One region of the Priestia sp. SIMBA_032 genome, then DNA from elsewhere that is predicted to be linked to it. Evidence: riboswitches for the same ligand, from Rfam matches in the RefSeq annotation. Region 1 holds a riboswitch; each other region holds the start of a gene.
The links. A riboswitch is a leader RNA that binds a small molecule or an ion and turns the genes downstream of it on or off. The one in region 1 is predicted to bind S-adenosylmethionine.

Region 1 (3,164 bases):
AGGGATTCTCGGTTCGACTTATCTAAAACGCAAGCGGCTGATTATGAAGGAAGTGAATAGCGGAAAGAATAATAAATCCATTTCGTTCTCTTCAATGTTCAAAGAGCTTGTGACGTACGCCGTTCCGTTTGTATTAGTTGGTTTAGCTATTCCAATCTATCAAAATATTGATACGTTTACGATTAACATGCTTTTTCAATCAATAGGGTATGGACAAGCTAAAGCCGAAACAATCAACTCTGTCATTGGATTAGCGCAAATTTTAGTGATGGTGCCGGTATCGCTAGCGACTGCCTTCAGCATGTCGCTGATTCCGGGTATTACATCTTCTTTTGTGCAAGGAAATTTACGAGAAGTAAAAGGAAAGATTACAAAAACGCTGCAGCTGTTGTTGTTTTTTACTCTTCCTGCTGCGGTGGGGCTTTGTTTATTGGGTAAGCCGGTATATATGATGATCTTTGGAGCGAAAAACAGTCATGAAATCGGTGGAGTTGTTTTACAATGGTATGCGCCTGCTGCGATTCTATTTGCTCTTTTCACCGTAACAGCCGCGATTCTTCAAGGAATTAATCAGCAAAAGAAATTAATTTTTGGCTTGGGCTTAGGTATTGTTGTGAAGATAGTATTAAACGTACTGTTGGTTTCAAGCTTAAAAGAAATTGGACCTGTTGTCGCGACGTACGGAGGATATGGTGTATCGGTTATCTATAACTTTTATTTAATTGAAAAATCCATTTCTTACCGAGTTCAATCACTGGGAAAAGCCGCGTTGACGCCTGTTTTATTAGTAAGTGTGATGTCAGCCGCTGTGCTTATTGGCAATTATGCTTCTCACTATTTTCTAGAAAATAAGCTGTCTGCATCTTCACTTGCGATTAGCACGTCTTGTATTTCAATAGCTTTAGGTGTTGCTGTGTATCTAGGGCTTGGCGTCAAAACAAGTTTAGGGCAATCTGCTGTATTAAATAGAAGAAAAAAATATAAAGGAGAGAAAGGTGTGTCAAAACGATTTGTACTAACCGTGGCGGCTGGAGGATGTATAATAATTTCCGGCGCGCTATTGCTATTAAATTGGGAAAGAGTGTTTGGAGATTATCGTCCCGTTCAAACAGCAACAGCTGTATTTAAGTTAGAAGTGGGAAGTCAAGATGTAGCAAAGACTACGGATTCAGATAATGTTCTTTACTATATGGTGAAAAAAGGACATTTAGATGAATATATTCAACTGATGAATGAAAAAGGCTATGTGTTAAAAGAGAAAGATATTGATCATAACCGACTTGTTTTTAACGATGGACAAGAAGATGAGCAAATTTACTACAAGCGCTTTGCCAGGAAGTATACGATGATTGATGGAGAAGGGTGAAGACTTGACATAGTATTTTAGTAGACTAAAATCTTATACCTCTATCTGTTTTTAAAGTTTTTTTGTGCGGAAAAGAAAAATAATATTGACAATTATGACAAAAAGCTTAATACTGACTTTATTACATAAAACAAATACAATTTGTTTCCTTATCAAGAGAGGTGGAGGGACTGGCCCTGTGAAACCCGGCAACCGCTGTCTATGACAGAATGGTGCCAAATCCTTAAGAGTGCGCTGCTCTTAGAGATAAGGAAGAAGCTGAAACGAAGCTCTTCCTTATTTATTTAAGGAAGGGCTTTTTATGTAGAAGAAACAACGAGGTGATATTTTTGAACAAAGCAGACCGTATCAAACGAATGAAAACACCAGAAATTGATCCAAAGTACGAAGGACGAGTGCCTCCGGGTCAGGTAGTAACGGAGCGATTTCCGATTTTACATGAAGGGGACGTGCCGGAGTATAACTTAGAGGAGTGGACGCTTCGCGTGTTTGGATTGGTAGATAAAGAAGTGACGCTTTCGTACCAAGATATATTGAATATGCCGCAAACAACGGTGAAGTGTGATATCCACTGCGTAACGAGATGGACAAGGCTTGATAATCAATTTACGGGCGTGCTGTTTACAGACTTTTTGAAGGCAGTTGGCGTGGAGTTAAAAAGTAAATACATCATGCTGCATGGAGATAATGACTATACGTCAAACATTGAAGTAAAAGATTTACTGAGAGACGATATTCTTCTTGCTCATTCTTTTAACGGAGAGCCGCTTACAGCTAAGCATGGATATCCGCTGCGATTGGTTGTTCCGCATTTGTACTTTTGGAAAAGTGTTAAATGGCTTCGAGGCTTTGAAGCCATTGATGAAAATCGTCCTGGCTTTTGGGAGCAAAACGGCTTTCATCTTAGAGGAGATCCGTTTAAAGAAGAACGTTTTTCTGGAGAAGATTTAGGTATTCCAGAAGATGAGTGGGTACATAAAGACTATGATTAATGAAAATGCCTATGCGCGCGCATAGGCATTTTGTCAGCGCTGGCGGTTTAATTCCCACACAACATGGCGAAGTTCAGGCAAAATCAGCTTGGTCATCGCTAGACGAACCGCAGCGCTTGATCCTGGTGTAGAAAAAACGGCTTTTTCGTTAATCGTCCCGGCAATTGCCCGGCTCATAATCGCCGCGCTGCCAATGTCTTCGGTGTAGCTCAGCATGCGAAACAGCTCGCCAAACCCAACGATTTCTTTATGAATCAGCGCTTGAACGGCTTCAATGGTGACGTCTCGTTTTGTGATGCCCGTCCCGCCGTTTGTGAGAACAACGTCAATGTTCTCATCACTGCAGCCAGCAAGTATGGCTTGTTGAATAGACGTTTGGTCGTCTTTTACAATTTCATAGGAAGCGATCTGCATGTCGTGTTCTTTCAGAAGCTGGATCATCAGCGCACCGCTTTTATCGGTTTCTTTTGTACGTGTGTCTGATACCGTAATGACTTTGCAGCGAACGGGCTGAGTTGCTTTAGATTTATGTTCGTGTACGCTCATTATGTACCTCCTTTACGCTTCGGTGCGCTTATAGTCACCGTTTTTGCCGCCTGATTTTTCAAGTAAATACGTTTCGCCAATAATCATTCCTTTATCAATGGCTTTGCACATATCATAAACAGTTAGAGCGCAAGCAGAAGCGGCAGTTAAAGCTTCCATTTCAACGCCTGTTGAGCCTTCCGTTTTAACCGTTGCTTCTATTAATAAACGGTACTGATTATTGCTTGTATCCCAGTCAAATGAAAGGTTTACGCCTTTTA
Region 2 (3,164 bases), on a different contig from region 1:
CTTGGTCCAAACGGATCTGGAAAAACAACGCTAATTCGTACCGTTGTAGGACTCATTAAAGAAACAAAGGGGACAATTACCGTCAATGGGTTTCCTTTAAAAGAACAGTTTACATCAGCTATGAAATCAATTGGAGCGATTATTGAAAACCCTGAGTTTTATGATTATCTGACGGGCTATCAAAATTTAAAACACTTTGCTAATATGCATGAAGGAATCACAGCAGAACGCTTGGATGAAGTGATTGCGCTAGTAAAGCTTGAAAACAGCATTCATGCAAAAGTGAAGACGTATTCTCTTGGGATGAGACAGCGTTTAGGAGTAGCTCAAGCTATTTTACATAAGCCTGCATTGCTTTTACTAGACGAACCAACAAATGGTCTAGACCCAGCGGGAATGAGAGAATTTCGTACATATTTACAAACGCTTTGCAGGGAAGAAGGAATTTCAATTTTAATCGCGAGCCACTTATTAAAAGAAGTAGAAGCATTATGTGACCGCGTTGGCATCATTCAAGACGGTGAGTTAAAAGCCGTTCAAGATCTATCTCCAAATCGTCAAGATCAAGGAATGTACGTAGAATTTGAAGTGTCTGACGTGCAAAAAGCAGCGGAACTTTTATCACAAGAATTTGAAGTAACGATGAGATCACATAGTATCGACGTGGCGATCGTAAAAGAACAAATTCCAGCTGTAAATAAAAAATTAGTGGACAGCGATATTTTAGTCTACAGAATTACCCCTGTGTATGAGACGCTTGAAGATTCGTTTATGTCCGTTACGGAAGGAGAGCACCATGATTAAGTTAATTCAAAATGAACACATGAAATGGTTTCACAAAAGAAGTACAAAAATCACGTTTATCACAATCGGCATTTTAACTCTTTGTATGGCTCTTTTAATGAAGAAAGTAGCAAACAGTGCAGGAACAGAAGACAACATCTTGAATTTCCTGTCATTTAGTTCAGGTATGCTGATTCTTGTTCAATTTTTTGCGCTTGCTGTTGGAGGGTCAATGGTTGCAAAAGAGTTTGAATCAGGTACTATTAAGCTTCTTTTAATTCGCCCGGCTAGACGTTCAACGATTTTAGCATCCAAGTACATAACGCTCATTTTAATTAGTTTGTATTACTTGCTGAGCTATTTGCTTTTTTCGTTTGTATGGGGAGCATTGTTCTTTGGCTTTGCCAGTCTAGAAGGAGATGCGCAGCTGCTTAAAAACATTACGCTTACGTATGACAGTGCGTATATGGAAACGTTTATGATGATGACGTTCGCATTTATGCTGTCGTCTTTATTCAGAAACAGCGCGCTTGCTTCAAGTCTAGCTATTGTCGTAAGTATCGGAGCGAAAGCAGTAACTGGAATAGTATCAGAGTTTGGTTTATGGTGGGGGAAATTTCTACTGTTTGCCAACACAAACTTTGTGCAGTATATGGATGGAATGAAGACGATGTTTGACGGCATGACGATTCCATTTTCAATCTTCATTTTAGTTGCACACTTTGTCTTCTTTATGGGCGTGGCATGGGCAGCGTTTTTGAAACGTGACGTAGCTAACTGATGTGAGAATTTTCGCACTATATATTTTTCTGAAATAGCATTTGACAATTAAATAAAAAGAGATTACAGTAGTGAAAGACTATTTTTAAAACAACTACAAACTTCTTATCAAGAGAGACGGAGGGACTGGCCCTACGATGTCTCGGCAACTGGCTGTACGCAGTGCGGTGCCAAATCCAGCAGACGATGTTTCGTTTGGAAGATGAGAAGGGTAATCTTATGATACAAATAAGAGACCTCTTCTTATCAATAAGAAGAGGTCTTTTTTTATTACGTAAACAAGAGGTGTTAAGAATGGAACAACAAAAAGGAAACGGCTGGGCGCTGTTACCGCTGGGCGTCTTTTTAGTCCTGTTTGTCGGATCAGGAATTATAACGGGAGATTTTTATAAGCTGCCTGTATTAGTAGCCATTATCATTGCAGCCATTGTGGCGCTGGCTATGAACCGCAAAGATTCACTTAATGTAAAAGTTGAACGTTTTGCTAAAGGAGCAGGGCATCCTGATATCATTATTATGGTACTTATTTTTATTTTAGCAGGTGCTTTTTCAGAAGTTGCCAAAGGCATGGGAGCTGTTGATTCAACGGTAAACTTAGCTCTGTCTGTGCTTCCGCAAAGCTTAGTGGTAGTCGGAATCTTTGTTATTGGCGCATTCATTTCAATTTCGATGGGAACGTCAATGGGAACAATCGCTGCGTTAGGGCCTATCGCTGTAGGAATCAGTGAGCAGGCTCATGTATCCATTACATTGGCAATTGCTGCCGTTGTTGGTGGTGCAATGTTTGGAGATAATTTATCTGTAATCTCTGATACGACCATTGCAGCAGTTCGTACGCAAAAAACAAATATGTCAGATAAATTAAAAGTAAACTTTTTTATTGTCCTTCCTGCAGCGATTGTTACGGTGATTTTATTACTTGTCATGACGCTAGGCAATACATCATCAGTGGAAATTAAAGATTTTAGCTGGTTTAAAATCTTGCCTTATGTCGGCGTACTAGTTGCTGCCATATTTGGTGCAAACGTATTAAGCATTTTAACCGGAGGAATTGTGCTAGCCGGCGTAATCGGATTAGCTGACGGAAGCTACACGCTTTCTTCTTTTGCTAAAACTGTAACAGAAGGTATTGGCGGAATGTCGGAATTAATTATTTTATCTCTGTTAATTGGCGGAATGGTTGAGCTCATTCGCTATAACGGCGGTATTCAGTTCTTATTGAACTTATTAACACGACGCATTCAAACGAAAAAAGGCGGAGAATTCAGTATCGCCGGGTTAGTAAGTTTAACCAATTTAGCCACGGCTAATAACACGATTTCAATTATTACGGCAGGTCCGTTAGCAAAAGAAATCTCTGATAAGTATTCAATTGATAATCGCAAATCAGCCAGTCTGCTCGACTTGTTTTCGTGCAGCGTTCAAGGGCTTATCCCTTACGGCGCACAAATGCTTCTTGCAGCAGGATTTGCTAAAGTGTCACCGATTGAGATTATTCCATTTACATTCTATCCAATGTTAACAGCGGTTTGCGGGATCATTGCGATTGTAATTGGCTTTCCTCGTTTAAATAAAAAATCAAAATCATCTAAAGAAGCTGC
Region 3 (3,164 bases), on a different contig from region 1:
AATGAATAAGAACAAAAAAGGTGCTTATAAAGCACCTTTTCTGTCATATAGGAAAGGGGGAGGAGAATGAGTATAAATCGCTATATTAATAAAATTGTAGAAGTAGATATTTCAGGGAATACTAAGTTTATTGGCAGACTTGTTGACTTAGGGTTAGATGTCATGATTTTGTATAATGGACATGATTATTTGTATATTCCTCTTTTACACATGCATCGTTTGCAGGAAGTATCGGAAGAAGACTATACGGTTTTACGTGAAATAGAAGAGAACTTAATAGAAGAAAGTCAGCGGATTTCCTATCGTAATATTTTACAGCAGGCAAAAGGGAAATTTATTGAAATTTATGTGACAGGAGGGAAATCATTGCACGGCTATATTACAAGCGTGCTGAATGATTATCTTGTGTTTTATTCTCCAGTGTATAAAAATGTCTTTGTTTCTCTGCATCATTTGAAATGGCTTACCCCTTACAGCAATGAGTTAACCCCTTATTCTTTAAGTGACAAAGAGCTACCAGTAAGGCCCGCCTCTGCACCTTTTGTCAGAAACTTTGAAGAGCAGCTTAAAAAATATGAAAATCAACTGGTTGTATTAGATTTAGGGGATCAATCAGAAAAGATTGGCGTACTTAAAGAAGTTTCTAATAATATTGTTGAACTAATTACCGCAAATGGAGAAAGTATCTATTGGAAGCTAGCTCATGTAAAATCTGTGCACTTGCCTTAGAAAAAGAGACCTCGCTGTCGTCTCTTTTTTTTATGTGCTTATCAGGACAAGTATATTGAATAAACAAATGAGACGATTTAAATTTTTTAGAAAATTATGTTGACAATAAAGAAAATCTTTATTAAAGTTAGTAACAACAAACGTTAACCACCAACAATTATATAGAACTCTTATCAAGAGTGGCGGAGGGACTGGCCCTGCGATGCCCGGCAACCATCAAATGAAACATTCATTTGAACGGTGCTAATTCCTGTGGAACATCAGTATTGTTCTAACAGATGAGAGAAATCGTGTATAAACGAACACTCTTTCATCTGTGAAGAGTGTTTTTTATTTTGAGTTAAGGAGAGAAATAGATGAAAATTGAAACTTTATTAGTTCGTTCAGGAGTAGGTCGTGACCCTTCAACAGGTTCTATTACAACCCCCATTTACCAAGCATCAACATTTGCTCACCCTGCTTTAGGGCAAAGTACAGGATTTGACTATGCACGTACGGCAAACCCTACTCGTACAGCATTGGAAGAAGCAATTGCTGCTTTAGAAAAAGGCGAAGTAGGAGCAGCATTCGCTTCAGGAATGGCGGGTGTAATGGCAGTTTTAGCACTATTTAAAAACGGAGATCATTTAATTGTATCAGAGGATTTATACGGAGGAACGTATCGAGTACTAAATGAAATCTTTTCAGAGCAAGGAATTACTGTTTCGTACGTCAACACAGCCCATCTCGAGCAAGTAAAAGATGCGCTTCGTCCCAACACGAAAGCTTTATTTATTGAAACACCTACAAATCCAATGATGCACGTAACTGATTTGCCAGAAGCAATTGCGTTAGCTAAACAGCATGATTTGCTTACTATCATTGACAATACATTCATGTCCCCTTACTATCAGCGCCCTTTAGAGCTTGGAGCAGATATTGTGATACATAGTGCAAGCAAATACATTGGAGGTCATAATGATGTAGTTGCTGGTCTTGTAGTCGCTCGATGTAGTAGCTTAGGAGAGAAAATTCGTTTTTATCAAAATGCAGCTGGGGCAATCTTAGGTCCACAAGATAGCTGGCTGTTATTGCGCGGTGTTAAGACGCTAGCGCTTCGTATGGAAAAGCATAACGAAAATGCACTGAAAATTGCAAATTGGCTTACTGCTCATGATCTCGTGGAAAAAGTGTATTACCCTGGTCTTGAAACACATCCGGGCTATGAAATTATGAAGAAACAAGCAACTGGATTTGGAGGCATGATTTCTTTTGCTGTCTCACACCCTGACATCGTGTCCACGCTTTTGGAAAATGTCAAAGTTATTACATTTGCAGAAAGCTTAGGAGGCGTAGAAAGTTTAATGACATTCCCAGCTCGTCAAACACACGCGGACATTCCGGAGGAAATTCGAAATCGTGTTGGAGTAACAAACTGTTTACTGCGATTATCAGTTGGAATTGAGCACGCAGATGATTTAATTAAAGATTTGAAGGAGGCATTTGATGCATACCAACAATAATAAACATAGATTTGGTACGAACTTAATTCATGCAAATACAGGAATTGACGGTCATTTTGGAGCGGTTAACGTACCTATTTATCAGGTATCTACATTTAACCAAGAAGATGAGACGAACGACGGCCGCTATGACTATTCTCGCTCAGGAAATCCAACTCGTGAGGCTTTAGAAAACACCATTGCTCAGCTAGAAAATGGATACGCTGGCTTTGCTTTTTCATCAGGTATGGCTGCTATCTCCTCGGTGTTATCTATTTTTGAATCAGGGGATGAAATTTTAGTTTCACACGATACGTACGGCGGGACATATCGTGTATTAACACGATTATTTTCAAAGTTTGGTATCAAAACAACTTTTGTTGATACAACGAAGGTTGAAAAAGTAGAAGAAGCTATCACAAAAGATACGAAGGCTATTTATGTCGAAAGCCCTTCAAATCCATTTTTACAAGTAACGGATATTAAAGCAGTAGCAAGTTTGGCGAAGGAGCGCAATGTTCTTACAATTGTGGATAACACGTTTTTAACACCTTATCTACAGCAGCCGATTGACCTTGGTGTAAATATTGTAATTCATAGTGCTACAAAATATATCAGCGGTCACAGTGACGTCATTGGCGGTCTAGTTGTGGTAAGCGATGAAAAGCTAGCGGAAGAAGTAAGGTTTGTACAAAATGCTTTTGGTGCTATCTTAGGACCACAGGATTGTTTTTTACTGCTTCGAGGCATTAAGACATTAAAAGTTCGTTTAGATCAACAGTTAAAAACAGCACTGCAGTTTGCAAAGTGGCTTGAAGAACAATCTCTAGTGAGCCGTGTATACTACCCAGGTTTAAAAAGTCATCCAGACCACAGACTCATTTCAGAACAAGCAAATGGATACGGAGCTATGATTTCTTTCCAAGTACAGGATGAAAAAGTAGCACGACATAT
Region 4 (3,164 bases), on a different contig from region 1:
CGTAAGCTGCTGTTTGCTTATAAATTGGGCGACGTAAATCAAGCATTTTAATGATGCCTGCTGGACGTAGGTCAAAGTTTTTGCGTACTACATCTACTAGTACTTCTTCAGAAACTTTTCCTGTACCGAATGTATCAACTGAAATAGATACTGGCTGTGCAACACCAATTGCATATGCTAGCTGTACTTCACATTTATCAGCAAGATCAGCCGCTACAATGTTTTTCGCAACATAACGAGCTGCATAAGCTGCTGAACGGTCTACTTTTGTTGCGTCCTTACCAGAGAATGCACCGCCGCCGTGACGAGCATATCCGCCGTAAGTATCAACGATAATTTTACGACCAGTTAAACCAGCATCTCCTTGAGGGCCGCCGATTACGAAACGTCCTGTTGGGTTAATGAAATACTTTGTATTTTCATCAATTAACTCATTTGGAACAACTGGATTAATAACATATTCTTTTAAGTTACGTTGAATTTGCTCTAACGTTACTTCTGGGTGATGCTGAGTTGAAATAACAATTGTATCGATGCGAACAGGTTTGTTGTTTTCATCATATTCAACTGTTACTTGTGTTTTACCATCTGGGCGAAGGTAAGGAAGAATCTCTTCTTTACGTACTTCTGTTAGACGGCGAGCAAGTTTATGAGCTAATGAAATTGGAAGAGGCATTAATTCTTTTGTTTCGTTACATGCATAACCAAACATTAACCCTTGGTCTCCAGCTCCGATTGCTTCGATTTCTTCATCGGACATTTGACCTTCACGTGCTTCTAACGCTTGGTCTACACCAGCAGCGATATCAGCTGACTGCTCGTCGATAGATGTTAATACTGCACAAGTTTCAGCATCAAATCCGTATTTTGCACGAGTATAGCCAATTCCTTTAATTGTTTCACGAACTGTTTTAGGAATATCCACGTAAGTAGAAGTTGTAATTTCACCACTTACTAAAACTAAACCAGTTGTTACGCTTGTTTCACAAGCAACACGAGCATTTGGATCCTTTGCTAGGATAGCATCAAGAATTGAGTCAGAAATTTGGTCACAAATTTTATCGGGATGTCCCTCTGTAACAGATTCTGACGTGAACAGACGACGTTGTGTTGACATCAGTTTTCCTCCTTATAAATACGATACATTGTGATACGGTACTCATTCCCTTATTTTCATTACACGTTAAAAAATATAAAAAAACCTTTCCTTGTATCGAGGAAAGGTATCAAATTCTACATAAGCCTTTCACTCTTATCGATCAAGGTTGTGCCCTTGCATCAGGTTAGCACCTTATCGCCTACACAAAAAAAATGACGATGGTTGCTGGGTTTCACAGGGCCTGTCCCTCCACCAGCTCGGGATAAGAGAGTATCCGTTCAAGGACATATAATACATGAAAAAGCGCTTCACTGTCAACAACATTCAAATGGAAATCATCTCTTTATGTTTGAATCGGTTTTAATGTAACATACTCAAATTTAAAAATAGTATACCTTATTAAGAATGATCACGAAGTTTGGTTAACAAGACAGATTAAAAAAAGGCTTTCACTTGAAATAGCTTCACTTTTTTCGCTCCTAGCACATATACATGTGTCTAAAATAGGTATAACGTACATTTTTTTATAATACACAAACATTTTTAGTTAAATAGTATAGAATAATTAAATAAATGTGTTATACTAATTATAAATTTCAAACATTAATGAATAAATAATAGCTAAAAAAGGAAGGTAGTGCACATGAGTACTGTTGATATGTCTATCGAATTAAATGGTTTGCTTCAATTAAAAACAACAAAACACCAATTATCTGTTCCACAACTTGTTGAAAAAATTCTAGCTCGACGTGAAGGAACGCTGACTTCTACAGGTGCTGTGTCAGTCGAAACCGGAAAATATACAGGTCGCTCTCCTTTGGATAAATTTATTGTAAGCGATGCTGTATCTTCAAAAACGGTTGAATGGGGACCCGTCAATCAGCCAATTTCTGCTCAGCGATTCGATGCGCTATACAAAAAAGTCTTAACCCACTTAAAGAAGCAGGATGAACTTTTTGTTTTTAATGGATATGCTGGAGCTGATAAAAAGTATCAGTTACCAATTCAAGTAGTTAATGAATTTGCATGGCACAACCTATTCGCTCAGCAGTTATTCATTCGCCCTTCAGCTGAACAAAAAATAAATGATGATGTGAAGCCGTTTACAATTGTAGCAGCTCCAACGTTCAAAGCTGATCCTGAAACAGACGGGACAAATTCTGAAACCTTCATTATTCTTTCATTAGAGCGACGCATTGTGCTAATTGGAGGAACTGAATACGCTGGTGAAATGAAAAAATCTATTTTCTCAGTGATGAACTTCTTGCTTCCTCAAAACAATATTCTATCCATGCACTGTTCTGCTAACGTAGGAGAAGAAGGTGACGTTGCATTATTCTTTGGCTTATCTGGAACGGGTAAAACAACGCTTTCTGCTGATGCAAACCGTCGTTTAATAGGAGATGATGAGCACGGTTGGTCAAGCTCTGGTGTATTTAATATTGAAGGAGGCTGCTACGCGAAGTGCATTCAGCTTTCCGAAGAAAAAGAACCGCAAATTTTTAATGCAATTCGCTTCGGAGCCGTACTGGAAAATGTAGTGTTAAATCAAAATACGAAAGTAGCAGATTACAATGATAATAGTTTAACAGAAAATACTCGTGCTGCTTATTCAATTGACTCTATTGATAATACGGTATTGCCAAGCGTTGCTGGGCACCCTACAGCTATTGTCTTTTTAACTGCTGATGCCTTCGGCGTCTTGCCTCCAATCAGCAAGCTTACAAAAGAACAAGCGATGTACCATTTTCTGAGCGGATACACTAGTAAATTAGCTGGAACAGAACGCGGCGTAACATCGCCACAGGCCACTTTCTCTACATGCTTTGGTGAGCCTTTCTTACCTCTTGCTCCAACAACTTATGCAGAAATGCTAGGAAAGAAAATCGATGAACATAACGTAAATGTCTACCTTGTAAACACTGGATGGACCGGCGGTGAATACGGCGTGGGTGAACGAATGAAGTTAAGTTACACTCGAGCTATGGTTCAAGCAGCTCTTGAAGGAGAACTAGCTAATACTGAAACAGTAACAGATGCTATTTTTGGTTTATCAATTCCAACT

Region 2: it holds a riboswitch for S-adenosylmethionine, as region 1 does, so the genes downstream of both, SB717_RS12235 (Na+/H+ antiporter NhaC family protein) here and SB717_RS18385 (sulfite oxidase-like oxidoreductase) in region 1, are expected to answer to the same signal.
Region 3: it holds a riboswitch for S-adenosylmethionine, as region 1 does, so the genes downstream of both, SB717_RS02100 (trans-sulfuration enzyme family protein) here and SB717_RS18385 (sulfite oxidase-like oxidoreductase) in region 1, are expected to answer to the same signal.
Region 4: it holds a riboswitch for S-adenosylmethionine, as region 1 does, so the genes downstream of both, metK (methionine adenosyltransferase) here and SB717_RS18385 (sulfite oxidase-like oxidoreductase) in region 1, are expected to answer to the same signal.

Annotation. Positions count from the first base shown of each region.
Region 1 is NZ_JAWRXD010000005.1:245,834-248,997, forward strand. Features, by position in the region: gene SB717_RS18380 (putative polysaccharide biosynthesis protein) at 1-1,366, shown strand, start outside; SAM riboswitch class I at 1,513-1,619, shown strand; gene SB717_RS18385 (sulfite oxidase-like oxidoreductase) at 1,696-2,358, shown strand; gene SB717_RS18390 (MogA/MoaB family molybdenum cofactor biosynthesis protein) at 2,392-2,904, opposite strand; gene moaC (cyclic pyranopterin monophosphate synthase MoaC) at 2,917-3,164, opposite strand, start outside.
Region 2 is NZ_JAWRXD010000003.1:406,442-409,605, reverse strand. Features, by position in the region: gene SB717_RS12245 (ABC transporter ATP-binding protein) at 1-804, shown strand, start outside; gene SB717_RS12240 (ABC transporter permease) at 797-1,564, shown strand; SAM riboswitch class I at 1,666-1,772, shown strand; gene SB717_RS12235 (Na+/H+ antiporter NhaC family protein) at 1,858-3,164, shown strand, end outside.
Region 3 is NZ_JAWRXD010000001.1:421,023-424,186, reverse strand. Features, by position in the region: gene SB717_RS02110 (spore coat protein) at 1-2, shown strand, start outside; gene SB717_RS02105 (DUF2642 domain-containing protein) at 67-729, shown strand; SAM riboswitch class I at 897-1,014, shown strand; gene SB717_RS02100 (trans-sulfuration enzyme family protein) at 1,086-2,231, shown strand; gene SB717_RS02095 (trans-sulfuration enzyme family protein) at 2,215-3,164, shown strand, end outside.
Region 4 is NZ_JAWRXD010000002.1:36,729-39,892, reverse strand. Features, by position in the region: gene metK (methionine adenosyltransferase) at 1-1,117, opposite strand, end outside; SAM riboswitch class I at 1,250-1,368, opposite strand; gene pckA (phosphoenolpyruvate carboxykinase (ATP)) at 1,743-3,164, shown strand, end outside.